Regions from separate parts of the Synechocystis sp. PCC 7339 genome, predicted to be linked through region 3. Evidence: predicted binding sites of a transcription regulator. Region 3 holds the regulator's gene; each other region holds the start of a gene.

The links. Region 3 encodes NtcA, which controls nitrogen genes in cyanobacteria. Its sites were predicted from a motif close to GTANCNNNNGNTAC; they were not measured.
Region 1: a site for NtcA is predicted at 3,969-3,982, ahead of IQE94_RS13845 (DUF4278 domain-containing protein). Genes of this name have one in related genera too.
Region 2: a site for NtcA is predicted at 3,300-3,313, ahead of IQE94_RS05095 (DUF3155 domain-containing protein). Genes of this name have one in related genera too.
Region 4: a site for NtcA is predicted at 3,979-3,992, ahead of glnA (type I glutamate--ammonia ligase). Genes of this name have one in related genera too.

The regions. Positions count from the first base shown of each region.
Region 1 covers NZ_CP063659.1:2,918,311-2,926,297, reverse strand. The annotation lists gene bchL (ferredoxin:protochlorophyllide reductase (ATP-dependent) iron-sulfur ATP-binding protein) at 487-1,347, shown strand; gene IQE94_RS13855 (endonuclease domain-containing protein) at 1,600-1,869, shown strand; gene bchN (ferredoxin:protochlorophyllide reductase (ATP-dependent) subunit N) at 1,912-3,321, shown strand; gene IQE94_RS13845 (DUF4278 domain-containing protein) at 3,436-3,885, opposite strand; gene IQE94_RS13840 (tetratricopeptide repeat protein) at 4,016-4,762, shown strand; gene eno (phosphopyruvate hydratase) at 4,887-6,185, shown strand; gene IQE94_RS13830 (carbonic anhydrase) at 6,473-7,048, opposite strand; cyclic di-AMP (ydaO/yuaA leader) riboswitch at 7,137-7,288, shown strand; gene IQE94_RS13825 (hypothetical protein) at 7,260-7,487, opposite strand; gene IQE94_RS13820 (ArsB/NhaD family transporter) at 7,612-7,987, shown strand, end outside.
Region 2 covers NZ_CP063659.1:1,099,222-1,107,208, reverse strand. The annotation lists gene larE (ATP-dependent sacrificial sulfur transferase LarE) at 1-82, opposite strand, end outside; gene IQE94_RS05115 (hypothetical protein) at 258-797, shown strand; gene IQE94_RS05110 (hypothetical protein) at 807-1,196, shown strand; gene IQE94_RS05105 (DUF29 domain-containing protein) at 1,310-1,765, shown strand; gene hik2 (two-component system sensor histidine kinase Hik2) at 1,794-3,101, opposite strand; gene IQE94_RS05095 (DUF3155 domain-containing protein) at 3,344-3,667, shown strand; gene gltS (sodium/glutamate symporter) at 3,948-5,153, opposite strand; gene leuS (leucine--tRNA ligase) at 5,278-7,863, shown strand; gene IQE94_RS05080 (hypothetical protein) at 7,890-7,987, shown strand, end outside.
Region 3 covers NZ_CP063659.1:2,297,130-2,305,116, forward strand. The annotation lists gene proS (proline--tRNA ligase) at 1-921, opposite strand, end outside; gene IQE94_RS10950 (late competence development ComFB family protein) at 1,134-1,730, shown strand; gene IQE94_RS10955 (DUF3084 domain-containing protein) at 1,803-3,278, opposite strand; gene ntcA (global nitrogen regulator NtcA) at 3,288-3,965, opposite strand; gene IQE94_RS10965 (hypothetical protein) at 4,038-4,286, opposite strand; gene IQE94_RS10970 (alpha/beta hydrolase) at 4,526-6,268, shown strand; gene IQE94_RS10975 (fructose bisphosphate aldolase) at 6,321-7,220, opposite strand; gene IQE94_RS10980 (aldo/keto reductase) at 7,309-7,987, opposite strand, start outside.
Region 4 covers NZ_CP063659.1:2,194,597-2,202,583, reverse strand. The annotation lists gene hik14 (high salinity-induced biofilm formation sensor histidine kinase Hik14) at 1-2,297, opposite strand, end outside; gene glnA (type I glutamate--ammonia ligase) at 2,474-3,895, opposite strand; gene IQE94_RS10465 (GNAT family N-acetyltransferase) at 4,106-4,627, shown strand; gene IQE94_RS10460 (NAD(P)H-dependent glycerol-3-phosphate dehydrogenase) at 4,772-5,725, opposite strand; gene IQE94_RS10455 (CHAT domain-containing protein) at 5,858-7,987, opposite strand, start outside.

The sequences.
Region 1 (7,987 bases), 620 kb from region 3:
TTTATCTTTCATTGTTCTTTTCTGGTCAATGGACTGTTTCTACGATTGAAACTCCGGTGCTGACCACGGGGATCAGGCGGGATTCAATTAGTTCACTGGCTCTCTATTTTTGTCTGCTAATTGCTGTATGGCTTTGCCAGCAAGCTTTTAAAACCCAATTCTTTTTAGTACAAATCTCGTTTTTGTATTGGTCCCATCTTTGGCGATCGCCATGGGTAACTATACCCAGGCAAATTATTTTATTTTTGTCTCGCTTTAATAAAATCAAAAACACAAAATCTTTTTTTGAGAGTTTTAATAGCTTGAATAAGTTTTAAAGGCAATGAAAAGGAATTTAAAACTTCAAAATACTATTTAAGCCACATTAATACCCCAGGCTATTTCCCCAAGACCCCAAACCTCGCTAATAATGCGATCAGCCCAGCGGTGAACAAATAACCCTGAGCATTCCCCCAGAGCACTTCTTTAGGAGCAACTCCCTTGACACTGACACTTGCGGTATATGGCAAAGGCGGCATTGGTAAATCCACCACCAGTTGCAACATCTCCACGGCATTGGCAAAACGAGGCAAAAAAGTTCTCCAAATTGGCTGTGATCCTAAACATGACAGCACCTTTACCCTGACCGGTTTTCTCATTCCCACAATCATCGATACCCTGCAAGAAAAAGATTTCCACTACGAAGACATCTGGCCCGAGGATGTGATTTATAAGGGTTATGCCGGGGTGGATTGCGTCGAAGCCGGTGGCCCCCCCGCTGGAGCTGGTTGTGGCGGTTACGTGGTGGGGGAAACGGTAAAACTACTCAAAGAACTCAATGCCTTTGATGAATACGACGTTATTTTATTTGACGTGCTGGGGGACGTAGTTTGCGGTGGTTTCGCCGCCCCGTTGAACTATGCTGATTATTGTTTGATTGTTACGGATAATGGTTTTGATGCCCTGTTTGCTGCCAACCGGATCGCTGCTTCTGTACGAGAAAAAGCTCGTACCCATAGCCTCCGCCTGGCCGGACTAATTGGCAATCGCACCTCCAAACGGGACTTGATTGATAAATACATCGAAGCAGTGCCCATGCCAGTATTGGAAATTTTGCCCCTGATTGAAGATATTCGAGTTTCTCGGGTAAAAGGCAAAACCCTGTTTGAAATGGCTGAATCCGACCCTTCCTTAGAATATGTTTGTGATTATTATCTGAACATTGCTGATCAAATTTTGTCCCAACCGGAAGGGGTAGTACCCAAGGATGCCCAGGATCGGGATCTATTCAGCTTACTGTCTGATTTCTACCTCAATCCCACCCAGCCCACTAGCCAAACCAAAGAATTGGATCTAATGATGGTTTAAGTCTAGCCTCCTAAATCCAATCCGTCGATTCATATCTAAGCCTCCTAAATCCCCCAAAATTGGGGGACTTGGTAACTCTAAATTTTCAAAAAGTTGCCCAAAGTATTTTAGACAAGCTTGAATTCATTTTTGATGAAAGATTCCCATAGAATTCGTGGAACAACTAAAGAAATTGAGCAAGCAGTTCGTACTTTGAGAAAGGAAGCAACATAAGCTGAGAAAATTTTGTGGTATTCATGACGAAATCACCAAATTTTGGGCTTTAAGTTTCGTCGCCATCATCCTATTGGTAATTTCATTGTTGACTTTTATTGCCCGCAACTCAAATTAATAATAGAGGTTGATGGAAGCATTCATGATAACCAACAAGAATATGATCAATATCGATATGAAAAACTCAAAGAATTTGGTTGTTATGTTTTGCGATTTACCAACAATCAAGTCATTGATGATTTGGCCAGTCCTTTAGAAAAAATTACTCAGACAACACAAACTCTATTTCCCCCATTATTGGGGGTTTAGGGGGGCAAAATAAAATCCAAACTATCCTAGGAGAACCTAATTATGACCGTTGCCCAGCAAGCCCCTTCCGCTTTGAATTTTGACTGTGAAACCGGCAATTACCACACCTTTTGTCCCATTAGTTGCGTGTCTTGGCTTTACCAAAAAATTGAAGATAGCTTTTTCCTTGTAATCGGTACTAAAACCTGTGGATATTTTCTACAAAATGCCATGGGGGTAATGATTTTCGCCGAACCCCGCTATGCCATGGCAGAGCTGGAAGAAGGGGATATTTCTGCCCAGTTAAAAGACTATGAAGAACTGAAGCGACTTTGTTTGCAAATTAAGCGAGATCGGAATCCCAGTGTGATTGTCTGGATTGGCACTTGCACCACCGAAATTATCAAAATGGATCTCGAAGGTTTAGCGCCCCAATTAGAAGCAGAAATTGGCATTCCCATCGTTACGGCCCGGGCCAATGGCTTGGATTACGCTTTCACCCAAGGGGAAGATACGGTGCTGGCTTCCATGGCCCATAAATGTCCCACTTCTGCCCAGGTGCAAGGGGAGGACAAGGAAGAACGCAATGCCATTCAAAAATTGTTAACCTTTGGTCGCAAAGCTGATGCGGAAAAAGTTGAATCGGAGTATGTGGATCATCAGCCGTTGGTTTTATTTGGTTCCTTGCCCGATCCAGTGGTGACAAACTTAACTTTAGAGTTGAAAAAGCAAGGAGTAAAAGTGTCCGGTTGGTTACCCGCCAAACGTTATACGGAATTGCCAATTATTGACGAAGGTTACTATGTGGCTGGAGTTAACCCTTTCCTCAGTCGTACCGCCACCACTTTGATGCGTCGCCGTAAATGTAAATTAATTGGTGCGGCATTTCCCATTGGCCCCGACGGCACCAGGGCTTGGATTGAAAAAATTTGCTCTGTCCTAGGCATTGAGCCCCAAAGGTTAGACGAACGGGAAGCTCAGATCTGGGAAGGTTTGGAGGATTACATTAAGTTAATTCGGGGTAAATCAGTATTCTTTATGGGGGACAATCTGTTGGAAGTTTCCCTGGCTCGTTTCTTGATTCGTTGTGGCATGACTTGCCCCGAAATTGGCATTCCCTATATGGATAAACGTTACCAAGCGGCGGAATTAGCTCTACTGGAAAAAACCTGTGCTGACATGGGGGTTCCCTTGCCAAATATTGTGGAAAAACCGGATAACTACAATCAAATTCAGCGGATTAAAGCTCTGCAACCGGATTTAGTCATCACCGGCATGGCCCATGCTAATCCCTTAGAAGCCCAGGGAATTAACACCAAATGGTCAGTGGAATTTACCTTTGCCCAAATCCATGGTTTTACCAATGCTCGGGATATTTTGGAATTGGCTACCCGTCCATTGCGTCGTAACTCCCAACTAGGGGAATTGGGCTGGGATAAGTTGATTGCCAAAGATGTGCCTGCTCAAGTTTAGATTCTGATCAGCTTTTCTTTGGACCATTTTAAGGACAGATCCACCCTGAACGGCGATCGCCTGGGGCAATGGATCTGTTTTTTTGCGATTTTAGTTATTGGATCAAAAATCTGATTAGTCTTGTTTTTTCGCTTTTATATCAACGCCGCGATATTTAATTACTTGTCCCTTTACTTCATTATTTTGGGGAGTACATGTTCCAGAAGATTCATAGTCAATTCCCCGGTAACATTTACTAATTTTCTGGGTTTTCTCGATGGGAACTGTTGATTTGGGCGATTCGTAGCTGATGCCACGGTAGTGAAGCTCTGTCTCTTTATTATCGCTAGTTGGGATATTTTGAAGATTATTTTTACTGTCAAAGCTCTGCCATAAAGGGCCAACCACGAGGGCCGTTATTATTAGCAAAATAACTTTGACTTCCCAGGGGGCTAAGAATAAGCTTGCCAGTAGGTTAACAACGGCAAAAATCACTGCCAGATGGGCAATATCATGGCGAGAGCCCCAGGCTTTATACCCAACCATTAAGCCAATACTTAGTGGCACTAAAAAAGTAAATTCCATAGCTTTGCTTGATCACTTTTGCTATCTTTGATATCTTCGGCACAGTTCCCGGTCTATTTTCCCGTTGTTCATTTACCGGCTGTGTATGTTGTAATACCCTTTAGCATAATCTTAATCTTGCTAGCCCCAAATGAAAGCTGATTTAAGCAATTACTTTTGCCCGAGTTTAAGTGGAAGAAGTTTTCTGTCGTCCTCGGCTACCGTATGGGTCAATATTCCTTTGGCCCTGACGATCGCCTTGGGTATGAATGGGATGCTAGCCCAGACCGGAGTAACCCAGGAAGTGGTGGTGTTGGAATCGGCTATGACACCGGAGGCCATTTTTGCCCGGGGGGTCAAAGCTGGGGAAGGGGGCAATTACGCTGAAGCAGTGGAGTTATTTTCCGCCGTGCTCAGGCTGAGTCCAGACTCACCGGAAACCCACTACAATCGTGGCCTGGCTTGGGAGAGACTAGGCAATGTGGACCAGGCGATCGCCGACTATGGCCGCAGCATTGCCCTAGATCGTTATTACATTCCCCCCTATATCAACCGAGGCAACCTCTACAGCCAACAGCAGGACCACTATGCGGCCATTGAGGATTTTACCCAGGCCATCACCTACGATCCCAACCGCCATAAAGCCTACTACAACCGGGCCAATAGTTATTTCCAACTGGGACAATACCCCCAGGCGATCGCCGACTATAATCGGGTGCTGGTGCTCAGACCGGACTACATCAACGCCATTTACAACCGGGGTTTAGCTCACTTCCAAGCCGGACAACTAGACAGTTCTCGTCAAGATCTGCTGTTTTCTGCCCAGGCTTACCTCAACCGTGGCGATCGCCTTGGTTACCTGGAAGCCTTGGATCAAATGGGTGAGTTGGGACTATAACTTTTGCCAGCGTAGGTCACAGAGCCACAACTTTCCTCGAGCATCCAGGGCAGAAATACCGGAGAGGGGAAGGGGATACCCCTATAATTATGGCTGTCAACTGTGTTTGGAGCATTACACACCGATGTTAAGTAAAGTCCCCGCCACCATTGAAGAAATCGCCGCCCGGGAAATTTTAGACTCCAGGGGTCGCCCCACCATTGAAGCGGAAGTCCGGCTGGAAAGTGGGGCCCACGGCATTGCCCAGGTGCCCAGTGGTGCTTCCACAGGCAGTTTTGAAGCCCATGAATTGCGGGACGGAGACCCCAAGCGCTATGACGGGAAAGGGGTGGAAAAAGCAGTCCGGAACGTGACGGAAAAAATTGCCCCGGTGGTGGAAGGCCTGGATGCCTTCGATCAAATGGCGGTGGATCAGGCCATGATTGACCGGGATGGAACAGACAATAAAAAAGAATTGGGGGCCAATGCCATTTTGGGGGTTTCCTTAGCCACTGCTAAGGCCGCCGCCGCTGAACTAGCCATTCCCCTTTACCGCTACCTGGGAGGCCCCCTGGCTAACGTACTGCCTGTACCGATGATGAACGTGATTAATGGTGGGGCCCATGCCGACAATAACGTTGATTTTCAGGAATTTATGATCATGCCGGTGGGGGCAGAAACTTTCAAAGAAGCTCTGCGCTGGGGGGCAGAAGTGTTCGCCGTGTTGGGCAAAGTGTTGAAGGAACGGAAACTGCTCTCCGGTGGAGTAGGGGACGAAGGGGGCTATGCTCCTAACCTGAAATCTAACCAGCAAGCGTTGGATATTCTCATCGAGGCGATCGAACAAGCTGGCTACAAACCCGGCAGTCAAATTGCCTTAGCCATGGACATTGCCGCCAGTGAATTTTTCAAAAATGGCCAGTATGAATACGATGGTGGTTCCCATTCTCCCCAGGAATTCATCGACTATCAAGCTAAGCTAGTGAGCCAATATCCCATTGTCTCCATTGAAGACGGTTTGCACGAAGACGATTGGGCAAGTTGGAAGAGCTTAACCGCTTCCCTGGGCACCAAAACCCAATTGGTGGGGGATGACCTGATGGTGACCAACCCTGTACGTCTACAAAAATCCATTGATTTGGGAGTTGCCAACGCTATTTTGATCAAACTCAATCAGATTGGCACCTTGAGTGAAACCTTAGAAACCATTTCCCTGGCTACCCGCCATAGTTACCGTTCCGTTATCTCCCACCGTTCTGGGGAAACGGAAGACACCACGATCGCCGACTTGGCTGTGGCCACCAGGGTGGGACAAATTAAAACCGGTTCCCTTTGTCGTTCTGAGCGGGTTGCTAAATATAACCGTTTACTCCGCATTGAAGACGAACTTGGCGATCGGGCCGTTTATGCTCCTAAAATTGGCCTGGGGCCCAAACATTCTTAGAACGTGTTTAAAAAGTTTTATTCCACCCCCTAAATCTCCTCACTAAAGCTTCGGCAATACCGGGGGAATTTCACTCAGTTTCCCCCGAAATTTGGGGGGGCAGGGGGGCTTTAAAACAGGGTCTTAGGGAGTCAGCTCAGGGACAAACTAAAACTTTGCAAACTGGTTCTTCAGATTGGATTGTTGTTTGTAATTGTCTAAACTTCCTCAGTTTTTCTATTCAAGGCTTAATTTTTCCCATGGTTGCCTTACTGGTGGACTGTGGGGATTTTTTTGTCTAACCCAACCTAACCCAAAGAGGCAATTGCATTAACTTGTCCCGTAAGCTCAACAAAGTACAATTCCACGATTAAATCGGGGTAGCGTTCCTGAATTTGTGCCCCAGCTTGGTGTAAATAACTGGCATGGAAATTTTCCTCCGCCTGGCGATCGCCAAAGGGTAAAGGGTGAACCTGAGCGTAGGCTCCACAATTTTGGTGATCAAAAATAATCACCCTACCAATGTTATGCAACTGTTTGGAAAGGGCTAGTTGATCCCAAAAAGTTTCTGCCTCGGCGGAGTGGGGAAAACCAGTCAGGGCCAGGGAAGCCCCAGCTAAGGCCACCCAATCATAGGCTTGGCTCAAACCCTGTTGACCCAGGAAAGAATGCTGATATTCAAGGAAACGGAAATCAATGCAACTGAGCACCAACGCTTTGGCTTGAGATGGATTCCCCAGGTCAGCGGGGCCGTCCATGGAAGGTAAGCCAGCCAGCAAACCGGTGGCCACCAGACCCCGGAGAAAATGGCGACGGGAGAAGGCATGGGTTGGTGGGCAACAGCCACAGGGGTAAAAATCAGGCAAATTAGCTGGTTTAGCCATAGCTACAGGCACTATAGGGGAGATGATTGGCGCTTGTGCTAGAATCAAACGTCAATAGATAACAGTATCAAGTCAGCCTAATTTTTATTCCCTGAATACGCCCTAGATTTTCTTAACTGTGGCGTGGAGGGAACGGAAAGCGGGGGAACCAACCTAGGGGCTTATTCCTAAAAATATTAGGAAGGAAAAACTCTCATTTCTAGCCCGTCAGCTAACCCCGTAGGCATTGAGGGAGGACTAATAAATCATCATTGTTCACCGATGTTTTGACTTTATTGAGAAACTCAGCCAGGGACGCAACTGTTATTTCATCCTGTTCTAAATAAAGTTGAGATTGATGATGCAAGAGTTTTGTCATTAGTTTTTGTTCGTCTATGGGATTAAAGGTTGGGAAAATTTCTGCCCCTAACCTTGTTTTGGTTTTGATCCATCCTGCCATGGCTTGGCCATTCCTTTGTTCCCCTCCTCCAAAGGGGTGATGGTAATGTGCTTTTTGGCTCATTTTCTGTCTGCTTAGGTTATTTTCGACTGATTACGGCTTACTATAATCGTCCGGAGGTTTTATGGCGGCCAATATACCTGCTTTGCTTTCCCTTGGGGTTTTTATCGGGGTTATTCTCCTGATTATGTCGGAGAAAATTCACCTAACCATCGCCGCTTTTTTGGGGGCGTTAATTCTAGTTTTCACCCATGTGATTACCCTCAAGGAGGGCATTGATTACATTAGTCAAAGTTATGCCACCCTGGCATTATTTTTTGGGGTGATGGTGTTAGTAAGATCCTTTGAACCCACCAACATTTTTCAGTATTTAGCCACCCAAATGGTATTGCTAGCCAAAGGTAGTGGCAAACTCCTAGTGCTGGGGGTAATTGCCATCACAACTCCCATCTGTGCCGTGTTACCCAATGCCACCACAGTGATGCTTTTGGCTCCCCTAA
Region 2 (7,987 bases), 1.2 Mb from region 3:
CCACTCCGCCAGAATAGGCAATTAAAGCCCGGTCTAACTCCTGAAAGAATTGCCGCAGATTTTTGAGTTTGCTTTCTGACATGGGCCTTGGCGATCGCCGTTATTTGTCGATTGTTGATCAAATTCACTTCTAACGGTAACAAAATCTTTGGCAGGTCAAGGTCATCGGACCAAAGACCCAAAAACATCTCCTTTACTGAGCATACTAAAGACCTTTAGGTAATTATAATATTCATATATTTACCGAGGGTAATGTTATGGGTAGTAATAGGGAAAGAGAACGTCTCATTTTGCAAAAAAGAATACTGAAGCTTGAAATAGAGAGGTTGAAAAAACAAAAAGCCCATAATCATTGGTCTAAAAAAGATGAATTGAGTGATTTGACTGATACTGCCATGGGAGCCGCATCGATCGCCGCTGGTACGGCGGCCGGAGTTGCCACATCATCAGTGGTGGGAGGCATGGGTCTGGCTGTGACGGGAACTGCAGTGGGGATTGGTGTTGCTCCAGTTGCTGCGGCTGGTGCTGTGGTTGGCTCTGCTGCCTACGGAGTTAAAAAAGCAATTGATGAACAGGATGCCACCGCTATTGGCGCGGCAGTTGTTGGGGCTGGGGTTGGAGCGGGAGCCGCATCAGTTATCGGTGGAATGGGTCTTGCTGTGGCAGGGACTGCGGTCGGCATCACCATGGCCCCCGTAGCCGCCGCCGGAGCCGTAGTGGGACTAGCTGGTTATGGGGTATCAAAATTATTTGAAGGGAAAAAGCGCAAACATCATAAAAAACGCCAACATCACTAATTTTCAACTATGGCCAGAAGCAAACTAAATCCACTGCAAAAAATTGTCAGGCAAGCAATCAGAGACTTGTCTGGCCGCCCAAGACCAGAAAAACCAATCACAAGCCGGCATCTTTATACAGAATCTGAGTATCGAGATTATCTTGCTGAAAAATTGCAGGGAAAAACTGAAGTAAACACCCCTGTAGGCCGCATTGACATTCTGACAAAAACTGAGTTGATTGAGGTAAAAATTGCCAAAAACTGGAAAGCGGCGATCGGTCAAGTGAAAAGCTATGCTGTGTTTTATCCTAACCATCAGCCCAGAATTCATTTATTTGGAGCCATCACTAAAACTTCTCTACGCCATGCCCAGTCCATCTGTGAATCAGAGAATATTATTCTAACCTGGGAGAATTGATGGAGGTACTTTTCAGATGGTAACTACGGAGTGAAAGTAGAGCTAGGCTGACTGGAGAGAACAGGCAAGATTGACAAAGTGTTAAACCTAAAAACGCAGAGTTAGTATGTGTTATGGAACATTCTGGTTTGTATGAGCAAGACTTTTATGCCTGGACCCAGAGCCAAGCCAAGGCTTTGAACAATCAACAGCCATCATTGCTGGATTGGCAACATCTTAAAGAAGAGATAGAGGCCTTGGGAAGACAACAATATCGGGAGTTGGTCAGTCGTTTAGCTGTTTTGCTTGGTCATTTGTTGAAGTGGGAATTACAGCCAGAACAGCGATCCCGTAGTTGGTTTCTTACCATTCGGGAGCAACGTCGCGCCATTCGTCGCCATCTGCTCCAGAACCCTAGCTTAAAGTACCGCCTACCCGAAGCATTGGAGGATGGATTTGAAGCCGGGACGGATCTAGCTTTACGGGAGACCAACTTGCCAATTCGTGTTTTTCCTGAAGTCTGTCCTTACCCATTAGCAAGTGTTTTACAAGAAAATTTTCTTTGTGACACCAGTCAGGACTGGGGCTAGTCTGAGAGAAAAAACGCTAAATTGGGTTTCAATCTGACTCCTCAACGGACTTTAGCCAAAGGGTAAAAGTTGAGCCGGGTCGATCCGGATCGGGAGATGAGCCGTTAGGGCTAGTGACAGTAATTTTTCCCCCCATCTGAGCCACCAAATCCGCCACGATCGCCAAACCTAAACCTGTACCGTCAATGGGGCCCTGGGCCTGGGCTCCCCGATAATTGCGCTCAAAAATTTTGTCTTGATCCTCCGGGGGAATGCCGTAACCCGTGTCGGCGATCGCCAATGTGACCCAATCCGTTCCAGAAGATTGGCCTATTTCCAAGGCAAGATCAACTTTTACCAGGCCACCGTTGGGGGTGTATTTAATTGCATTGTCTAAAAGATTATTAACCACTTCCCGCAAAGCTAAACGGTTAGCCATCACCAGGATATCAATCAAAGCAATTTGGGCGGTTAAAGTAATATTTCTCTCGGCGGCGATCGCCTGATGGGCCAGCAAAATGGGAGGCAAAACCTCCCCTAAGGAAAAATTGGCCAGGGGCGTGGTTTCCCCCTGGTCCGCTGGAGGCAAAGCTTGGATTGTGGCTACGGGAGAGCTTGACAACAGGGGCACTATCTCAGGGCCTTGATGTTGACTCGCCTCAAAGGTTTGTAACAATTCCTGGAGGTGTTCCCCCTGGCGGACAATGCCTTCCACCACCTGTTGACTTTTGTCGTCCCCCTGCCAACGCTTGAGCAGTAATTTACTAAACGTTTTTAGGGCAGTGAGGGGATTGCGGAGTTGGTGCAACAGGTCAGCCCAATGTTGCCGCTCCCACTGGTATTGTTGATTTTGCTCCTCCCACGCCTGGCGGTACCAATCCTGTTGTTGGTCCAATAGACAAGCCACCGCTAAAGATTTGGCGATCGCCTCCAACTGCACCATTTCCTCCCCATGCCACTGGCCCTGACTGCGGTGAATTACCAACAGCCCCGCCATTTCTTCTCCGTAAACCAAAGGTAAAACCAAGCGTTTGTCTGCATCGAAGGGGGGAGGCTCCAAGCGACTGCGGCGACTTAACTTACCCACCCCCACGGGAACCGCAGGCAAAGACAAATCGCCTGTCGGGGGAGACGCTTCCCCTTGTGGTAGAGTGATTAACCCATAACTTTCCGATTCAGCTACTGTTGGACTATGGGAAACCACCAACGGAACCAGCCCCTGCTCTGTTTCTTCTTGGTTTAGATAAACGCCACACCAGTCCACCCGCAATACCTGTTGCAAAAGCCGAACCTGCGACTGACAAAGGGTAATCAACCCAGCACTGGGGGAATACATTGATGAGATGGAACCAGCCATGGAGCTTATGGTGGGGCAAGACCCCGAAAATGTTAAGAAATATTAAGATTTAAATCGGTCTATTTATGGCCCTGGGGGGCAGTTTTGAGGGTGAAACCCTACTCAAATGGTGTTTAGAATCAGCGATCCCCTTAGCACTGCAAGGGCTGGAGAGGCTTGATATTTAGAATTAGACCGGATATAATCGACACGGCTTTTGTAACTATCATTACAGCATATCGCTGAAATAGGAGGTAACTGGGTTGGCACGCAAACGCAAACGGAAGAGTCGTCGTCGTCAAGAAGGTCGTAAGATTTTGGAGCTTGTTCCTCAGTTTAATATTGAAAGCGGCGAGGATAAGCCCGTCACGGCCGCTCGTCGCTACATCCAAGCTAACGAAATTCAGCCCCCGGCCTTGCTCATTGTAAAACGAAATGAGCACACTACTGATCGATATTTTTGGGCCGAGAAGGGATTGTTTGGGGCCCAGTATGTGGAAGAGAATCATTTTCTATTCCCCAGTCTGCGGGAGTACCAACTCCCCACCCCTAGCACCAAAACCCCCGTGGGCGCTGGGAGCCGTTAACTGAACGGTTTCTGGTTTCTAAACAATGGTAAAAGCAGACTAAATCGGTTTTGTTGGGGTTGACTTCCCTTGGCAGGTTAGATCCAGAGCAGGTTTTGGGTGCGAACCCTGCGTAAATCGAGGGAAGCATTGGTCAGTTTGAACTTTCATTCTTATCCGAGGAATTCTTTCTCAACAAGATCCTGTCATGTTTTGGCAACTGAGTCCACTCTAGCTTCCAGGCTGGGGTGGCTGTTGTTGCAAATTAATAACCTTAATCGTCCTTTTCTTCGCAAAAAGTCTAGCCAAGGAAATTGAGAAATTGCTGGATGACAAAAGCGTTGGCAATGTCAATGAAAAAAGCTCCCACCAGGGGTACAACGATGAAGGCCTGGGGGGCAGCGCCGAATTTTTCTGTTACTGCGGTCATATTGGCGATCGCCGTGGGGGTAGCCCCCAGGGTTAAACCGGAATAGCCAGAGGAGATCACCGCCGCGTTGTAGTCCTTGCCCATGAGAGGAAAAACAACGACAACAGTGTAAATCACTGTGGCCATAAATTGGACGAGGAGAATAATGGCAATAACTCCGCCGATGCCAGCCAAAGTCCAGATTTGTAAGCTCATCAGGGAAATGGCTAGGAATAGTCCCAAACTAACGTCGGAAATTAAAGCTAGGGAAGGGGTTTCCGCTGGCCAAGGAAATTGTTTGAACGCGAGGGGAATGGTATTGGTGAGAATGATACCTGCCAGTAAACAGGAGACAAAGGCCGGCAACATTAACCCCAACTTAGCAACCAGATCGTTAATTTCATAGCCAAGACCGATGGTAACGCCAATGACTAAAATGGTGTGGAGCATGGTGTTGTAATCAATTTGCACATTGTCCTGATCTCGCCGGATGCCAATGGTCAAATCTTTAGTGTCACAATTCGGTTCTAACTTATTGCGGATAATTAAAAATTTGGCGATGGGGCCTCCCACAATGCCCCCAAATACCAAACCAAAAGTGGCGCAGGCTATGGCAATTTCCGGTGCGTTGGTAATGCCAATCTGGTAAAAAACCGGAGACCAGGCGATCGCCGTGCCATGGCCACCACTCAGGGAGATGGACCCGGAGAGTAAACCCACTGGTAACGCCTGCCCCAATAGGGAAGCCATACCCACCCCGACAAAATTTTGAATTACTAAAAAACTCACCGCTGTTGCTAAAAGAATCAATAGGGGTTTGCCGCCCTGGAGTAGGATTTTTAACTTGGAAGATAGACCAATGCAGGTAAAGAAAATAATTAAAAAAGCATCCCTAATCGGAAAATCGAAAGTTACTTCTGTGCGAAAAATACCGTAGATGAGACCAAAAAACAGGGAAGCAAGCACTCCACCGGAAACGGCATCGGGAATATTAAAACTCTGCAAAAACTTGATTTTTTTGGTGAGATATTTGCCAATGTAAAGCACCAAAATTGCGACAATAACTGTCTGGCGTACGTCGAATTGAATAGTTTCCATAATTACAAATTCTAATCTTTACATGGTCACCGGTCCAGGGCGGTTAACAGACAACCTTGGGCCTAGGACAGAATGGTATACTAACAAGCCTGTAATCAACTGGGCTTAGGAGATCTTGGTCGTCGTGGCATCCCCATACAACGCTGGTGAAATCGAGCAAAAATGGCAACAACGCTGGGCTGAATGGGAACTGGATAAAACCCCTATCGCTTCCGATTTGCCCAAATTTTATGCCCTGTCCATGTTTCCCTATCCTTCCGGGAATCTCCACATGGGCCATGTCCGTAATTACACCATCACCGATGTCATTGCCCGTCTGAAAAGGATGCAGGGTTATCAGGTGCTCCACCCCATGGGCTGGGATGCCTTCGGTTTACCGGCGGAAAATGCCGCCATTGAGCGAGGCATTCCCCCCAAGCAGTGGACAGAAAAAAATATTGCCCAGATGCGAGCGCAGTTGCAACAGTTGGGGCTTTCCATCGATTGGGAACGGGAAGTGGCCACCTGTGCTCCGGATTATTACCGTTGGACCCAATGGTTATTTCTGCAATTTTTCCAGGCTGGTCTGGCCTATCAAAAAGAAGCCACCGTCAATTGGGACCCCATTGATCAAACTGTGCTGGCCAACGAACAGGTTGATGGGGAAGGGCGCTCCTGGCGATCGGGGGCCATGGTGGAGCGGAAATTATTACGGCAATGGTTTTTAAAAATTACCGATTACGCTGAAGCCCTGTTAAATGATTTGGATGAGCTTGATGGCTGGCCGGAACGGGTCAAACTAATGCAATCCCATTGGATTGGCAAATCCGTCGGGGCCTATTTAGAGTTTCCGGTTAAGGATAGTGAGGAAAAAATTGCCGTTTTTACCACCCGCCCTGATACGGTGTACGGCGTCACCTATGTGGTTTTAGCGCCAGAACATCCTTTGACTGAAGTAGTAACCACAGCGGCCCAAAAGAAAACAGTGGCAGATTTTGTGGCTTTGATGGCCAAGGAAAGTGAAATTGAACGGACAGCGGAGGATAAACCAAAACGGGGAGTTAGAACCGGCGGAGTAGCCATTAATCCTTTTAACGGTAAAGAGATTCCCATTTTAATTGCCGATTATGTTTTATACGAATACGGCACCGGGGCAGTGATGGGGGTGCCAGCCCACGACCAACGAGACTTTAAATTTGCCCAGGATAATAATTTGCCCATTCAAGCGGTGATTGTTGCCGACGATGCTGATAACAATGATGTAGAAGTAGAGACAGCCTACACGGAAGCTGGGGTAATGGTTAACTCAGCCCAGTTCACTGGTATGAATTCGCTCAAGGCCAAACAAGCCATTATTAAATTCGCTGAAGAAAATGATTATGGCCGCGCCAAGGTGCAATATCGTCTGCGGGATTGGTTGATTTCTCGACAACGGTATTGGGGCTGTCCTATTCCCATTATCCATTGCGATGACTGTGGATCGGTGCCGGTTCCAACCCAAGATTTGCCAGTGGAACTGCCGGACAATGTGGAATTTTCTGGGCGGGGCCCTTCTCCCCTAGCTAAATTAGAGGATTGGATTAATGTTCCCTGTCCCAGTTGTGGTAAACCGGCCCGGCGGGAAACAGACACCATGGATACATTCATCGATTCCTCCTGGTATTTCCTGCGTTATGCCGATGCCCAAAATACCGAGTTGCCCTTTGATGGGGAAAAAGTTGCCCACTGGTTGCCGGTGGATCAATATGTGGGGGGCATTGAACATGCCATTTTGCATTTGCTCTACTCCCGTTTTTTCACTAAGGTTTTAGCCGATCGCCAGTTAATTTCTGTCAAAGAGCCATTCCAAAAATTGTTAACCCAGGGCATGGTGCAGGGCATTACCTACAAAAATTCCACCACGGGGAAATATGTGCCAGCCAAGGATTTGCAAACGGGGCAACAGGTAATTGATCCCAAGGATCCAAAGGATCCCGACAGTGGGGAACCGTTGCAGGTTTTCTACGAAAAGATGTCCAAGTCCAAATTTAACGGTGTGGACCCCCAGGAAGTTTTATCCAAATATGGTGCCGATACGGCCCGAATGTTCATTTTGTTTAAAGCCCCTCCAGAAAAGGATCTAGAATGGGACGATGCAGACGTGGAAGGGCAATTCCGCTTTCTCAATCGGGTTTGGCGCTTAGTGACCGACTACATTGGCGATCGCCCAGAAGTTTTGACCAGCAATGGCCCTTTAACTAAAGCGGAGAAAGATTTGCGCCGAGCTATCCATGGGGCGATCAAAGAAGTGGCAGAGGATTTGAACGACGATTATCAGTTCAACACCGCCATTTCCGAAATGATGAAACTCAGTAATGCTCTAATTGCGGCAACGGATTTGATTACTTCTCCCGTTTACCAAGAAGGCATTGAAACCCTGCTGTTACTCCTTGCTCCCTTTGCGCCCCATTTGACGGAGGAATTGTGGCATCGTTTAGGCCGTACTGACTCCATCCACCGACAGGCCTGGTTACAGGCAGACCCCACTGCCTTAGTGTTGGATGAAATTACTTTGGTGATCCAGGTGCTCGGCAAAACCCGTGGTACTATCACCGTTCCCGCTGGAGCTGACAAAACCCAGTTGGAGGAGTTGGCCCGTAACTCCGATTTAGCCCAACGTTACTTGGCCGGCAAAACCATTAAAAAAGTGATTGTGGTGCCTGGAAAATTGGTCAATTTTGTTATCAGCTAAACCCGATTTTGCCGGGGAATTACACCATGAAAAAAAATGCTGGCCGGCAAGTTACTAGGTCAAGACAGGATTTGGTAATTAGATCCTTTTTTGGTTTATTTTTCCTGGCCCTGGCGATCGCCAT
Region 3 (7,987 bases):
AACTTCTTGATCACCCCGGATGGTCACCAGCACCAAAACCGTTTTGCCCGCATTGTACACCGCTTGATATAAAACGTTTTTCACCACATTACTGCCATCACAGTCCAAACAGTGGCACATCTTGGCGATCGTGGCAGTGTCAGGGGTTGATTGTTTTTTGAACTCCTTAAAAGGAGAGGGTTTAACTTCCGCAGGGAGGGACACCGCTTTTTCGATGTTGGCAGAATACTGACCATCTTCGGTATAAAGAATTTCATCCTCCCCCGCATCCGCTAGCACCATAAATTCTTGGGAGCCGGAACCACCGATCGCCCCGGAATCCGCATCCACCGCCCGGAAATCTAGGCCACAACGGCTAAAAATATTTCTGTAAGCCTGGTCCATGGCCCCGTAGGTTGCCTTTAAACTGGCTTCGTCGCAGTGAAAGGAATAGGCATCTTTCATAATGAATTCCCGCCCCCGCATTAAGCCGAAACGGGGACGAATTTCATCCCGAAATTTAGTCTGAATTTGATATAAATTCACCGGCAATTGGCGATAGGAACGGATCATTTCCTTGGCGATCGCTGTGATCACTTCTTCGTGGGTGGGACCCAGACCTAATTCCCGTTCCAGCCGATCCCGTAGGGCGAACATAATTCCTTCGGACTCAGTGTAGGTGTCCCACCGTCCCGACATTTTCCACAGTTCCGACGGCTGTAACTGGGGCAATAGGCACTCCTGGGCCCCGGTGCGATTCATTTCTTCTTGGACAATGTGCTTCACTTTCTCCAGCACCCGCCACATCAGGGGTAAATAGGCGTACAAACCACTGCCCAAACGACGGATAAACCCGGCCCGCACCAGGAGTTTATGACTGGGGATTTCCGCATCCGCTGGATCGTCTCTGAGGGTGACAAAGAGCATCTGGGACAGTCGCATAATGAGCCTAGGTAAATGACGCAATGTCACATTATCCCATACCGGTTAAATTGTGTTGAATGACTGCGCCGAGAATCCCTTAATTCAGCTAAAATCGGAGTGCTACTTGGATCCGGAAATGTATTTGCCCTGTATTTTCCCTTCATTGTTTTGCCCCCGCTCTCCTGTAATAATTTTTCTCGTCTAGTCGTCACTTTCCCCAACTCTCTGCCATGGATTTTCTCGCCTCCGAGTCCCCAATCCCCATCAATCCCGGCGTTCATGTCAATGTTATGGAAACGTTGGTCTATGAAGAAATTGATAAGCAACTGCGTTTCTACCCCAAAAATCTGAGAAATTATCTCAATCTGACCGAGGTGGCTACCTATGCCCTCAATCGTTTACCTCCCCTCTATGCTTCCAGTGTTAAGGGAGTGGAGGAACAGCGTCGGGTGGCAGGACGCCAGTATCGCAGTGAGTTGACTTCCGCCGTTCGTCGGGCGATCGCCGCAGTGGAAAGGGATCCTTTACGTCATTCGGAACCAATTGTTTCGGAAATTGAGGTGAACTATCGAGGCGCGGAAAGCACCCTGGGGCAAATTCAAGAGTTGCTCAGGCGCTACCATCTGTTGGAGCCGGTGAACAAAGAGGTTACCTGGGATAATTGTCTGCCCCTCCTGCGCCAAGCTTTTTTAAAGTTAACTACCTCCCAAGCCCCGCCGCCGTCAGGTGTTACTGAGCGAAGAGCCTTTCCACCGCCGCCACCGCCACCGATCAGAACCCCCTCCATGGATGACCGTCAGATTGACCCGAAAAATACCCTTTGGTAATTGGTTAATCAGTTTTATTAACCTTACGAGTCGGATTTGTTGTGGGTGTATTTCCAAAGTTGGTCGGCGGAACTAATTCTCAAACATGATTTCATTGCCCCTCAAGGCAATAATCCTGATTTTTAGCGGTCCCACCACCGACGTATTCTCAGCGGCGATCGCCCGCACCTCATTAGGGGGATTATCGGACTGACGACGGAGTTGTTCAATAAAATCAATTAGGGTTTTAATGCGGCCATCTTCTACTTGGATGGGCCCCAGAATGCCTTCCCGACGGGCTCGGAATTGGGCGGCGGCGAGGAGATAGTCAATCCGTTTTTGGACATCAACTTCGCTAAAATCGGAAGATTCGAGGGAAATGGTGGCAATGGTTTCAGATTCTCGGAAAACTTGACGGTTGGGCACCACGTCGAAAAAGACCCGAATTTCCCTTTCTTCCTGCACATAATTTCCCGCCGACAACACCCGGATCACATATTCCTGCCCTGGTTGCAGTTGGTTCTTAATACTATTTACCTGGGCCGTGGTCACCCGGACAATGGGTTCATCGGGCACTGGCATATTGGGGGTTTTGACCAATTGCAGAGCGGTGCGATTGGCCTGTCGTAATAATTGATCTACCGCACCACTGACAGCTTCGGTGTTTACCACCCTTAGGCCACCAAAGGCCAATAACTGACCCCGCAGAATGGCAATTTGTTGTCCCCGCAACTCTTGGTAATCTTGGTAATAACGCTCTAGCTCTTCCACTTCCCTTTGCAGGAAACTGAGTTCCGTTTCTAGCCCCTGTAATTTTTCTTCCCGCACTTGGATGTCATTATCTTTGGCGGCGATCGCCTGGTCAAGTTGATCAATTTTGGTGTCCCGTTGATTGATTTCTGCCTGTAGTTGTTGGCGCTGGGCTTCCAAAGAAGCAAACCTCTGCTCCAAAGACTTCACCTGTTCCTGCTGACGGGCAAGAACCTTTTCCTGTTGAGCAATACGTTCTTGGCGTTTGGACAATTCCTGATCCCGCAACTTCACTTGATCCTGGAGCTCCGTGGCTTCCGCCAATAGGGAGTCCTTTTGTCGATTTAACTCCGCCCTTTCCGCCGACAGATTAGCCACTTCCTGACGTAAATTACGAGACTGCTGGGACACCCGACGTAACAGTTGCAATGCCCTGGTGTAATTACGGTCTAACTCTTGACTGCGCTCCTCTACTAGCTTTTGCTCCTGACGTACCTCACTCAATTCTGATTCGATCTCTTCCTTGGCTTGGCTAGCCTGCTCTAATTCTGCTTTGGCCACCCTCAACTGACCCAAAATATCATCCAGTTGAAATACCCCTTCCCGCAGGGATTTACTAAAAGTGAACAAAATACCCAGGGTAGAAGCGGAAATTAGGGTGCCAGTAATTACCGTCAACACCACCGCCGTTTGTCGGGGTCGTAGTTTAAACAAACGCAGGCGAGCTTTCCCCACCTTACTGCCCAAATGATCCCCGAGCGCAGCAATGATCCCGCCCAGGATCAGGACAGAAAGAACCAGAATATAGGCACTGGTCATAGAGGTTGGCTAGGTAAACTGTTGACTAAGAGCAACGGGATTGTGCACGGTAATTTTCTTTTTCGTGATGGAGATCATATTGCCTTCCCGCAAATCTCCCAGGAGTCTGGTTACCGTTACCCGGGTGGAACCAATCGCCTCGGCGATCGCCTGATGGGATAACTTGAGGTCAATGCGAATGCCGTCCGGGGCAGGTACACCAAAATCTCGACAGAGGATCAACAAAAAGCTAACCAAACGAGAACCCATGTCCCGGTGGGCTAGGGTTTCAATCATCATTTCCGTCTGGAGGATCCGGGAAGAAAGGCCCTGCAACATTAACAATGACAGGTCGGGATGCTCCTTGAGAGCCTGTTCCACCTGTTCAATGGGGGCAGACAGTAACTCCACCGGAGTAAAAGCCACTGCGTGATAAAAACGGTCAGAACGTTGTCCTGTAACTAATGATAATACCCCAAAAACACTGTTCTCCCTCAGCAGAGCAACGGTGATCTCTTCCCCCGCTTCGTAGACTCGAGATAACTTAACCGCTCCCTTAAGCAAAAAATAAACCCGTTCCGCCGGATCCCCAGGAAAAAAAATTGTTTTACTCCGATCAAAAGTTTCCACCACCGGGGGCATCAACTCACTGCCTAAGCGTCGAAACACTGCCGCTAGGGGACGATCTTGGGTTAAGGACTGATCCATGCACATTCACGGTAATGGGGGCATCAAGGGAAGTGCAAAACCCCATTCTGTATCAAGATTATACACAATGGACTACATGCGCTCCACACTGCCAAAGAAAATTGGTTCCACCCGGATGGCAACGATCGCCGAGGGTCGCACCACCATGTACTCGCCTTGAATATTTTTAATCGGCACACTGATAAATTCCTGGGAGTCGTGCTTGGGTACAACCTCGTTGCTATACCATTTTTGAAAATCTTGAATGGTCATGAAGCGGACTTCTTCCCTATGGCCATTGGACAAAAACAGGTGGATGGCAAATTCGTCGGCTTTCTGCATGGTCAGGGTCCCTAATGATCTCGTCTAGATTATCTCCCATCCTGTGGACAGAGCAACCGTGACCAATAGTCCAGTCTAGATTAGCTCCGTTAAATTTCGGGTAACAAAAGGTAACGAAGAAAAAAATAACTTTTACGTTGGGGGCAATGGCAAAAAAATTGCCTAGAATTAGCTCAGGTTTCTCACCTATTGCTCCAATCCAGCAACTTGGTTGTTGCCGCCCTTTTATTAACCCCAATATGGCTTCCATGGTCACTTTCCCCTCAAATCTCCGTCGTTGGTTCCAGTCCATTTGTTTGGGAGCCCTCACGGCGATCGCCATCCAATTACCGGGCAAAACTGCAGAAAATATCTTTTTTACCTACGGGCCAATCAAGTTGACAGTGCGGGTGGAATCCCTGGAACGATTTGTGCAAGATGGCACTGTGGACTCCAATCTCAGCTTTTTATTCAACCTAGTGGGAGCCTCCGAAGAAAAACTAACCAAGTTAAGGGAAATTATGGGGCTCCGGGCAGAGGTGGACCCCGTTGTGCTCAGCAACTTTTTTAACACTAGTCTGGGGGAAGATTCCTTAGCTCGGGCCGCGTTTATTCTCAATGCGCCTTGGGGAGCTAACTCCAAATATGGTATTCGGGCGGCGATTGTCCAGGCCGCTCAGGATCCCGAGGGGGGATTAAGCCTGATCAATTTTATTAGAAAGTATCCCACCGACATTCATTTCCAAGGGGAAGTCGTAGAACAGAGGGCCAGGGCAGCCCAACTGTTAGTCGATGCGTCCCAACATTTTATCCAGAAAATGATTGCCCTCTCGGAAATTGAAGCCGCTTCAGAAGGGGAGATTGACTTTAGCGTCTTGCCTGACCCCACCGAAATGGGCCCCTACGGTGTGGCTCCAAAGGAAACCTGGTGGTTAACCGACCAAAGTCGTAACCGTCGTTTTTACGTGGATGTGTACCGCCCCCAACGGTGGAAACCGGGTAAAACTCCAGTTTTAGTTTTTTCCCATGGTTTAGCCTCTCGCCCTGAAGATTTCGATGTTGCTGCCAAAAAAATGGCTTCCTATGGTTTCGTAGTGGCTCTGCCCCAACACCCCGGTAGTGACATTCTCCAGGCCAAGGCTCTGCTCAACCGCACTTCCCGCCAAGGTTACTATCCCACGGAATTTATTGACCGACCAAAGGACATCAGTTATGTCATCGATGAGTTGGAACGCCTTAATGCCAGTGAATTTGGCGATCGCCTTAACCTAACTGAAGTGGGGGTGGGGGGGCACTCCTTTGGCGGTTATGGGGCTTTGGCCGTGGCCGGAGCCACCATCGATTGGAATTTTTTGGAATCAGAATGTCAAATCGGTCAAGGAGTCCCTAATACCGCCCTGCTACTACAGTGCGATGCTTTGACTCTACCCCGGTCTGACTACGACTTTCGAGATTCCCGGGTAGCAGCGGTGCTAGCAGCCAATCCAGTTAACAGCGCGATCTTTGGTGTATCAGGACTACATAAGGTTACGGTACCGGTTCTATTACTTGGAGGCAGTTACGATCCAGCCACTCCCTTTGTGTTGGAACAGGCCCGTTCTTTTCCCCGTTTGGCCAGTCGTGATAAGTATCTAACCTTGATGGAAGGGCAAGCCCACGTAGACTTCTCCAAAATTGATGCCAACATCAAAAACGTAGTGGAGTCAGTGGAAGCAATTAACTTAAACTTGCCTGACCCCAACTTGCTCCATGCCTACGGCTCTGCTGTCATGGTGCCTTTCTTCCAGTTGTATGTAGCTGGGGACGAAAGTTTCCGCCCTCTAGTGGAAAATGGAGCCGCCCACGCCGCTTATTTAAGTCGGGATCAGGAATTCAAGTTTTATCTAATTAGCCAAAAATCTGAGGGAGCCTTAATCAAAGAAATTGATCAGTTCCGTCGCACCAATGGCATAATCGCTCCCCCCAATGAGTTCCCCACCCAGACTATTTCTGACAATTTTTAAGGGGGTGTTTTACCAGCGCCGGGACTTCCACAGACGATCTAGGCTGTTATAGTCAAGTGAGTGATGCCTGATAGATCTTTTGAATGGATTTATCCAACATCGTGTTGAATTCGGCATCGGTTTGCTGGGCAGTCAGCTCTTCAGTCAAGGCCCGGGAAAAGCTTGCTATGACACCGTGATTCTTGCCCAGGCGTTCATTGGCTTCCACTTGGGAGTAGCCACCCGACAAAGCAACCACTCTCAAAACACTGGAATGTTCAATGCAATCGCCATAAAGGTTGTCTCGCTCCGGCAAGGTAAGTTTGAGCATCACCCACTGTTCTTTAGGTAATTGTTCAAGATGCTTCAGAATGGCTGCTTTGAGTAGTGCTTCCGCTTGGGCTTTCTCTGGGCAGTGAATGTCTACCTCCGGCTCAATGATCGGCACCAGTCCGGCGGCAATAATTTGCTGAGCTAGCTCAAATTGCTGGTTCACGATCGCCTCGATACCGGCCCCATTGGCCTGTTTGATAAACGACCGCATTTTCGTGCCGAAGATGCCTTTTTTCTTGGCCCTCATTAGCAGATCGTCAAGCTGGGGTATGGGCTTCATCAACTGGACCCCATCCTCCTCTGGGGCCAGTCCCTTGTCGACTTTCAGAATCGGTACGATTTGCTTCTGCTTCCAAAGGTAGTTGACAGTGGGCTCTCCCTCAACTTCCCGGTCCATGGTGTCCTCGAATAGAATCGCCGCCAAAATCCGATCGCCGCTGAAGCCTGGACTAGTCATGATGCGGGTCCGCATTTGATGCACCAGTGCGAACATCTCGTCGTCACCAGAATAGGTATCCTGTTCGATTCCGTAATCGGCCAATGCTCCCGGTGTGCTACCCCCACTTTGGTCTAGGGCGGCAATGAAACCAGGATGGGATTTCATTTTTTCCAGTTGTTCCTGGTTCAGTTCGAGAGTCATTGTGCTTCCTTCCTTTTGCGGTAAATTTCTCTAATATTTTAATGGGGAAATATGGTAACTAAGACCGGATTGTTTGGGGCTCTCCAGTTCAGATTTCATTCCATAGGTTTTGTAAGGTATAGGGGCTTCCTGGCATTGTCCAAAACTCTCCTGACACGTAGCGATAATGACGGTCTAGTGAAGCAATTTTTGCCATTTGGGCATCGGTGAGGGTAATATCTGCCGCCTTTAAATTCTGCTGTAATCGTTCAGGATTAACTGACTTGGGAATGGTTACAGTTCCCCGCTGAATTGCCCAGGCCAAAAGGACTTGGGCCGCACTGCATCCCTGTTCAGTTGCAATCGCAGCAATCACTGGATCAGCTAGTAACGTCGGTTCTTCTGCCCTCTGGAAAGCCGCCGGGCGATCGCCAGAACCCAGGGGTGAATAACTCGTTAGTAAAATGTTTTGGGATTCAGCAAACGCTAGCAAGTCCGATTGCTGGAGATAAGGATGAAGTTCCACCTGATCGACAGCGGGGCGAATGCGGGCCATGGACAGAAGCATTTCTAACTTTTTAAGGCTGAAATTAGACACCCCAATATGGTGGCAGAGTCCCAAATCAATTGCTTGCTCCAAGGCTTGCCAGGTTCCCTCTAGGGAAGCTTGGGTAAATGGCAATAACTGGTCACCGGATTCAGGGAACCCAACGCCGGGCTGAATGACTACCGGCCAATGGATTAGATACAAGTCCAAATAATCTAGACCCAAATCCTGCAAAGTTTTT
Region 4 (7,987 bases), 100 kb from region 3:
GCTTCGGCAGCCCATTTGGCTTTTTCCAATTCCAGGTTTTTCTGGGCCAATTCCCGACGACGTTCCCGTTCCTTTTCCAACAGGGCCGCTTGGGCTAGGGCGATGCCCATTTGCTCGGCGATCGCCTCTAGCAACTCAATTTCGTCGGCAGTCCAAACCCGTTGTCGGTCACACTGGTGCAGGGCAATGATGCCGTTAGCTTTGCCTTGGTAGGAAGTGCGCACTGCCAAAAGGGATTTTACTTGGAACCGTTGGTAAAATTCTTTGGTTTTAGTGGATCTTAAATCCCGGTCTAGATCCACCACCGCCATGGCCCGATCGCCTTGGATGATAATCTGGTCATAGGCGTGTTCCACCGCAACTTCTCCGGCCAACAAAGAAGTAAATTGCCCTCCCAAATACTCCGCCACCACGGGTACCTGTACAGTCGTAGCTTCCGAGTAGTGGTGGATGAGGCAACGGCTCACCGCAAAAACATTGCCCACCTGGCGGGCGGCGGTTTGGAAAATTAAAGTTGGTTGCAAGCTCCGGCGGATTTCCTGACTAATTTTCCGCATTAACAAAATTTGATTGAGCTTGTTCTGCAGAATTTCCTGGGCTTGTTTACGGTCAGTGATGTCCAGGCAAGAGCCCACGTAGCCCATAAATTTGCCGTCTTCTAGGTAACGGGGCACCCCCACATTGACAATCCAACGGTATTGTTGATCTACCCTACGGTAGCGATATTCCAATTCAAAACGTCGGCGATCGCCAAAGGCTTGGTAATAAACCCCCAGGTAATGGCCCTTATCGTCGGGGTGAATGCCTTCTAGGTAACCATTGCCCAATTCCTCCGCCTGGGTGGACCCCCGAAATTCTAGCCAGGACTGATTGACAAAGGTCATTTTTTTGTCCTGGTCCGCTACCCACAGCATAATGGGGGAGGTGTCCGCCATCATCCGAAACCGGGCCTCACTTTCCCGCAAACTTTTTTCCGCCTGTTTGCTAGAGGTGATTTCAAAGCGGATGGCTAGGTATTGATAGGGTTTACCATCGTCATCCAAAAAGGGGACAACGGTGCTATCCACCCAATAGGTATTACCGGCTTTAGTTCTATTGTTAATTTGTCCGTGCCACACTTCCCCGGCTCTGATGGTCTGCCAAAACTGCTGAAAAAATTCCTGGGAATGGTAACCGGAATTGACTAAACGGTGGGTGTTGCCAATTAGTTCTTCCCGACTATAGCCAGACACTTCCACAAATTTCTCGTTAACGTAGGTGATGACTCCCTCGGTATCGGTGATGGCCACAATGGCCGCCTCGTCCAGGGCGGTTTTTTGGACAGCCAATTCGTGGAGGGTAGATTGTAAATACTCTTCAGCTTTTTGTTGTTGTTTGATTCGTTCCGCCAACTCCCGGCCATGTTTACTGCTTTTTTGGAGATAATGAACGGCGATCGCCACCGCCCAGGCCATGAGCAAACCACTCAACAAAGTCCATCCTGACCAAAAGGAATCGTACTGGTCTAGCAGAATTGGCCCCGGCACCAATTGCAGTTGCCAACGGCTAGTCATGGCTTCTGCTTGGGTCAAAGAATCGGCCCACTCTAATTCTTGATTAACCACAATATCCTGACGCCAATGGGCAGGGATATCGTCATATATGAGTTGATTATCTTCAAAAATACGTAGGCCAAAGCTTCGTAGACTGCCATCTGGGCCTGGTTTCTCACTGGATAGGGGGCGAACAGCGTCGATAAACTGATTGAGTTGGAAAACCCCCACCACAAAACCGTCAAATCTATCTTCAATAAATAGAGGCACGTACACCAAAAGCCCCTTATCTCCCCCATCCAAATCCACCACTCTGCTGATGATGGTAGTTTTTTGCTTCGCTGCTAATTCTAGGGATTGGATTTGCTCGGAATATTGGTTAGCATCGCCAATCTCCTGCTTATTACCGGGCAATGGTTCCACCCACCGCACCACAAATTTTGAATCTACCCATTGGATTGCCTGGTAACCACTGAAACTTTCCGCCTGGGCCCTGGCATCCAACGCCCAATCTGTTTGCTCAGTTCCCGCTGGCGATCGTTCCCAACGTCCGGCCATCTGCTCCAATTGACGGATATGGATATTGAGTTGATTTTCAATTTGTTCGTGGATATTAATCAGACGATTGGTCAAAACTTGTTTTAGTCGCTCTTGAACTTGGTTGTAGAGAAAAAACCAAGTAGTGACAGTCATTACCGATAGCCCTGCCCCGATCAGAATTGGTAGTAGGGGGGAAAGTAGCAGACGGCGCAGGGGAGATTTCATTGACATCACGATGGCACTAATAACCATGATAAATCCCTATTCAGACCATTGATTAGACTCAACAAATTTTTCCAAAAGAGAAATCGCCCCCCAGACTCCCCCCACAGAGAAAGTGTCCGGTTGGCGATCGCCGTTTAATTTTTAATCGGTTCTAAAACCCGATGAGGCGAACTGACTTAGCAGTCGTAGTACAAGGAGAACTCGTAGGGGTGCGGACGCAGACGCATGGGGTTCACTTCGTTGTCGAGTTTGTACTCAATCCAACTTTCCACAAAATCAGCGGAGAAAACCCCGGTACCAGTCAAAAATTCATGGTCTTTTTCCAACGCTTCCAAGGCCGCTTCCAGGGAGCCAGGGGTGGAAGGAATTTTTGCCAACTCTTCCGGGCTAAGGTCGTAGATGTCCACATCCAGGGGTTCGCCGGGGTCAATCTGATTTTTAACCCCATCAATGCCCGCACAGAGCATGGCCGCAAAAGCTAGATAGGGATTGGAGGTGGCGTCGGGGCAACGGAATTCCAGACGCTTGGCTTTGGGGTTACCACCGGAGAGGGGAATCCGCACGGAGGCAGAGCGGTTACCTTGGGAATAAGCCAAGTTAACGGGGGCTTCAAAACCGGGCACTAGGCGCTTGTAGGAGTTAGTGGTGGGGTTGGTGAAGGCCAAGAGAGCGGGGGCATGTTTCAAGATCCCGCCGATATACCACAGACCCATCTGGCTAAAGCCGGCGTATTTGTCCCCAGCAAAGAGGGGTTGGCCATCTTTCCAGAGGGACTGGTGCACGTGCATACCGGAACCATTATCGTTGAAAATGGGCTTGGGCATAAAGGTAACGGTTTTGCCGTACTTCTTAGCCACGTTTTTGATGACATACTTATAGATCATCAAGTTGTCAGCGGAATTGACCAACTTGTCGAACTTGATGCCCAATTCGTTTTGACCACCGGAAGCCACCTCATGGTGATGCTTTTCAATGGGAACGCCAAAGGCCGCCATGGTGAGCAACATTTCTGTACGGATATCCTGGGCGGTGTCGGTGGGAGCAACGGGGAAATAACCCTGTTTGTAGCCTGGTTTGTAGCCGAGGTTACCCCCCTCCTCTTCCCGGCCGGTGTTCCAACGACCTTCAACGCTGTCGGCAAAATAGTAGCTGGAGTTTTCCGTTTGGCCAAAGCGAATGTCATCGAAGAGGAAAAATTCGGCTTCTGGACCAAAATAGACGGTGTCGGCAATACCGGTACTGCGGAGATATTCAGCGGCTTTGGCGGCAATGGTGCGGGGATCTCGGTTATACCATTCCCCGGTGCGGGGCTCCTTGATACTGCAAATCATGGTCAAGGTCGGTTCTTTGCAGAAGGGATCGATGGTGGCGGTGTTTGGGTCGGGCACCATGCACATATCCGATTCGTTAATGGCTTTCCACCCCCGGATACTGGAGCCATCAAAGGGAATACCTTCGCTAAAGGAATTTTCGTCAAGTTGGTCGTAATAGAAGGAGCAGTGCTGCCAAATTCCCGGCGTGTCAATAAACTTGAGGTCGATAATTTTAATTTTTTCGTCTTGGATCCACTTGAGGACTTCCTGGGGGGTTTTAGCCATTTTTTCTCCTTAGTGCAGTCAGATAAATTACGATTTTGCGCTGCGTCGACTATCCATCGTAAAGAGTCAAGTAGTTAGAAAATGTATTTTTCGCTACCAATTTTTCTAACCTCGTTCTGGCGATCGCCTAGAAATGACGGAAACCACCGCAAATCCCATTAACATTTAGATTAGTGCCCATATCAACCCCGCAAGTACTTAAATATTGCTGTGATCCCATCTGACCTTTTCCTACGGGATGCCATCATTACGGATTTAGATTCTATTGTTGCTATCTACAATGCCAACATTCCCCAAAATGTAGCCACCGGCGATACCGATGCAATTACGGTGGAAAGCCGTAGTCAGTGGTTTGCGGACCATGGGCCAGACACCTATCCCCTCTGGGTGTTGGTAACGGAGCACAGACAAATAGTAGGTTGGTTGGGTTTTCAGCGGTTTTATGGTCGCCCTGCCTACCATCGCACTGCGGAGTTGAGCATTTACCTTGACCCCCGCTGGCATCACCGGGGCTTGGGGCAATATCTACTCAAAACGGCGATCGCCAAGGCTCCCCAGTTGGGGCTGAAAACGTTGCTGGGATACATTTTTGCCCATAATCAGCCCAGTATTCGTTTGTTTCAACGCCACGGCTTTGAGCAGTGGGGTCTATTGCCCAAGGTGGCGGAGTTGGGGGGGCAGGAACGGGATTTGTTAATTTTGGGATTACGTCTCAAAAGTTGTTCAGGGTAACCGTTGCCCCCGTCGCCATGGAGCCGCTTGAACTTCAGCAATGGCAAAGCTTTGAGCTAGATTTTACCCCCAATGCAAAAATCGCCTTGTTCAGACCCCTTAGCTCGGTTTAAATCACCCTGTTGATGGGGGAACACGGCCTTGTCAAAGATCAAAGTCTTCAAATTCTGCTTTTAATTCCCTTTCCATCAATGCTTCCACTGCCTGGGGCGGAGTAATTTTTCCGTGGAGCAAACGGTAAACCTGTCTAGTGATGGGCACAGCAATTTTTTCCCGATTGGCAATTTTTATTAGTACGTCGGTGGTGTTAACTCCTTCGGCGGTGCCTCCCAGATTGGCTAAAATCTCCTCCAGGGCTTGGCCTTTGGATAAACCATAACCCACCCGATAATTACGGCTGAGCATACTAGAGCAGGTGGCCAATAAATCCCCTAACCCTGCTAGGCCCCAAAAGGTGTCCGGTTGGGCCCCAAAATGTAAACCCACCCTAGTGATTTCCGGTAAAGCCCTGGTGATGAGGGCAGATTTGGCATTAGTACCTAGTCCCAACCCTTCGCATACTCCCACGGCGATCGCCATGACGTTCTTCAGAGTGCCGCCTAATTCGGTACCCAAGGGATCATTGTTGGTGTAAACCCGAAAGTTATCCGCCGCAAAAATAGTTTGGATTTCCTCCGCCGCGGCTTGGTCACTACTGGCCACCACCGTTGCCGCCGGCAGGCCCTGGTCAATTTCCTTTGATAAATTTGGCCCCGACAAAACGGCGATCGGCTGGGAAGGTAGGGACGCTTGCCAAATTTGGGAAGGGGTAGCCATGGTTTCGGGGTCTAAACCCTTAGTGGCCGTTACTAAAATAGTCCGCTTCTGGAGGTTCATGGCCTCTAACCTGGCCGCCACCGATGGCACCCCCTTAATGGAAACTGCCGAGACAATCACATCTGCTCCCGCCACCATGGATTCTAGGCTCTGCGGCGATCGGCGAGACCAAACTTGGGTGGGAATGTCATTATTGTTCAACACATAGGTAAGACTAGAGCCCCAGGCTCCGGCCCCCAACAAAACAACTTGGGGGGGAGTATTGGCATTGGCAAAGGACATGGTAGTTTTTCAGTAATTCGTCTTCGCCTCCATTATGGCCACGGATCGGCACCCCCAGTGGCCTCAGCGATTACAAATGGGCATATGGGTTAACGGTGAAGCAAAGGAAATGGGCTTACTGAACTGAGCTTGTTACCAGGGACTCCCCACCAGGGTGAAGCCACTCCAAAAATAGGGATGACTTAAATCCTGGGTTGCTAAGCGTTGCCGAATATCCAGCGGTAGATCCACCAGGGAAATATTTGTGCCATCCCCAAGGATCAAATTGTCGTCCACAACTTGAATTTCTCCCTTGAGCAGACTTAGTTGGGCCTGTTGTAAAGCCTTGGCCTTAATAGGGGCCGGTTGGAGTTGATCATAGAAACTGGTCATCAAGGCAAAAGTCCCTTCATCACTGACGTACCACAGGCTACCGATCGCCGTTTTGACTCCGGTTTTCACCGCCAGGCCAGCAAAGCCCAATTCAGCGTCGAAATCCCCCACCGCAGTGCGACAGGCCGATAGCACCATCAAATCAATGGGTTTATCTAAACCAACGTTGGCGAATTCATCTAAATCCAAAGACCGATCACTGAAGACCACAAAGGAATTGTTGCGATTACCCGGTAAAAACTCACCATGGGTAGCCAGATGTACTAGGCGATATTCTTTGGTTGCCAAGGACTGGATAAAGTTATCCACTGTGAATTGATCATTGAGAAATGGAGTGCCTTTCCACAACTGTTGGGCAATGGTATCCACTTCCACCGCCGCCGCTGGCAATGGACTTTGGTTGGCAAAAGTTTCCGCCCCCATGGCCAATATCTGGGCCCCATTTAGAGAAGCATAATCCCGGTTCGTCAAACTCAAACTGGGCATTAGCCCCACGCTATAATCCTCAACTAAATATTTATCCGATTGGCGATCGTACATTACCGCCATCGGCAAAGAACGTAATCCCCGGTCGAGAATAAAGCTGATATTTTCAATTTTTCTATCCTCCAAAATTGGCTTAATTGGCCGGATAAACCAGTCATATAACTGGGAAGCTTGAGATTGGTAATTATCTCCCCGACCCGGAGCAGTTAAGTTTCGGTTCAAAATTTCCACCTGACGGACTACTTCTCGGCGGCTGACATTGAGAGGAATGGGCTGAGCAATGCCATCTGCCGTGACCAACACGATTACTAATTGATCATCCGGTTGTGGATCATTATTAGAAGGGATAATCAGTTGCTCAGTGGATGCAACTTGCCAATCATTAATTTTGGGATAGGAAGCCAAGGAGGGAATGGTCGGCCCACTATTAGAAGAAAATTGCCATTCGGGAAGATTTTCCCCTGCAGTTCCCGGAGAATAAAAATAGATATAAACCAAGGCAGAGTTTACCCCAGTGTTGAGATTTAACTCCTGTAAAACATCAACAGGGTTGACCAGTTCAATATTAATGTTCAGATTAAGGTGACTAATAAACTGTGCAGAAATTCCTTCCTCTACATTTTCATTAAGTTGCTGTTGTAACACAACCTGATTGGAAGGGATGTTGACCCCAACATTGGTGCTGAAAAGATTAATACCCGGAACTATGTCTTGGCTCTGAATTTCCAGACTGGGGGTATTGGTAACAGTAGAACGCTCAATATCAAACGATATCTGCCTCTCATCATCGATTTCTTCAACATCTGGAGAAGTTGGAGGCTCGACGGGTATGGGAGGAGTTAGCGGCTCAGGTTCAGGTTCCGGCTCAGGTTCCGGCTCAGGCTCGGGTTCCGGCTCAGGCTCGGGTTCAGGTTCCGGCTCAGGCTCAGGTTCAGGTTCCGGCTCGGGTTCCGGCTCCGGCTCAGGTTCCGGCTCCGGCTCGGGTTCAGGTTCCGGCTCAGGTTCCGGCTCGGGTTCAGGTTCCGGCTCAGGCTCTGGCTCCGGCTCAGGTTCCGGCTCAGGTTCCGGCTCAGGTTCCGGCTCAGGCTCGGGTTCAGGTTCCGGCTCAGGTTCAGGTTCCGGCTCAGGTTCAGGTTCCGGCTCGGGTTCAGGTTCCGGCTCTGGCTCAGGCTCGGGCTCAGGCTCGGGTTCCGGTTCAGGCTCAGGTTCCGGCTCGGGCTCAGGCTCAGGCTCAGGTTCTGGCTCAGGTTCTGGCTCAGGCTCAGGCTCAGGTTCGGGCTCGGGTTCCGGTTCAGGTTCCGGTTCAGGTTCCGGCTCAGGTTCCGGTTCAGGTTCCGGTTCAGGTTCCGGTTCAGGTTCCGGTTCAGGCTCCGGCTCAGGTTCCGGTTCAGGTTCCGGTTCAGG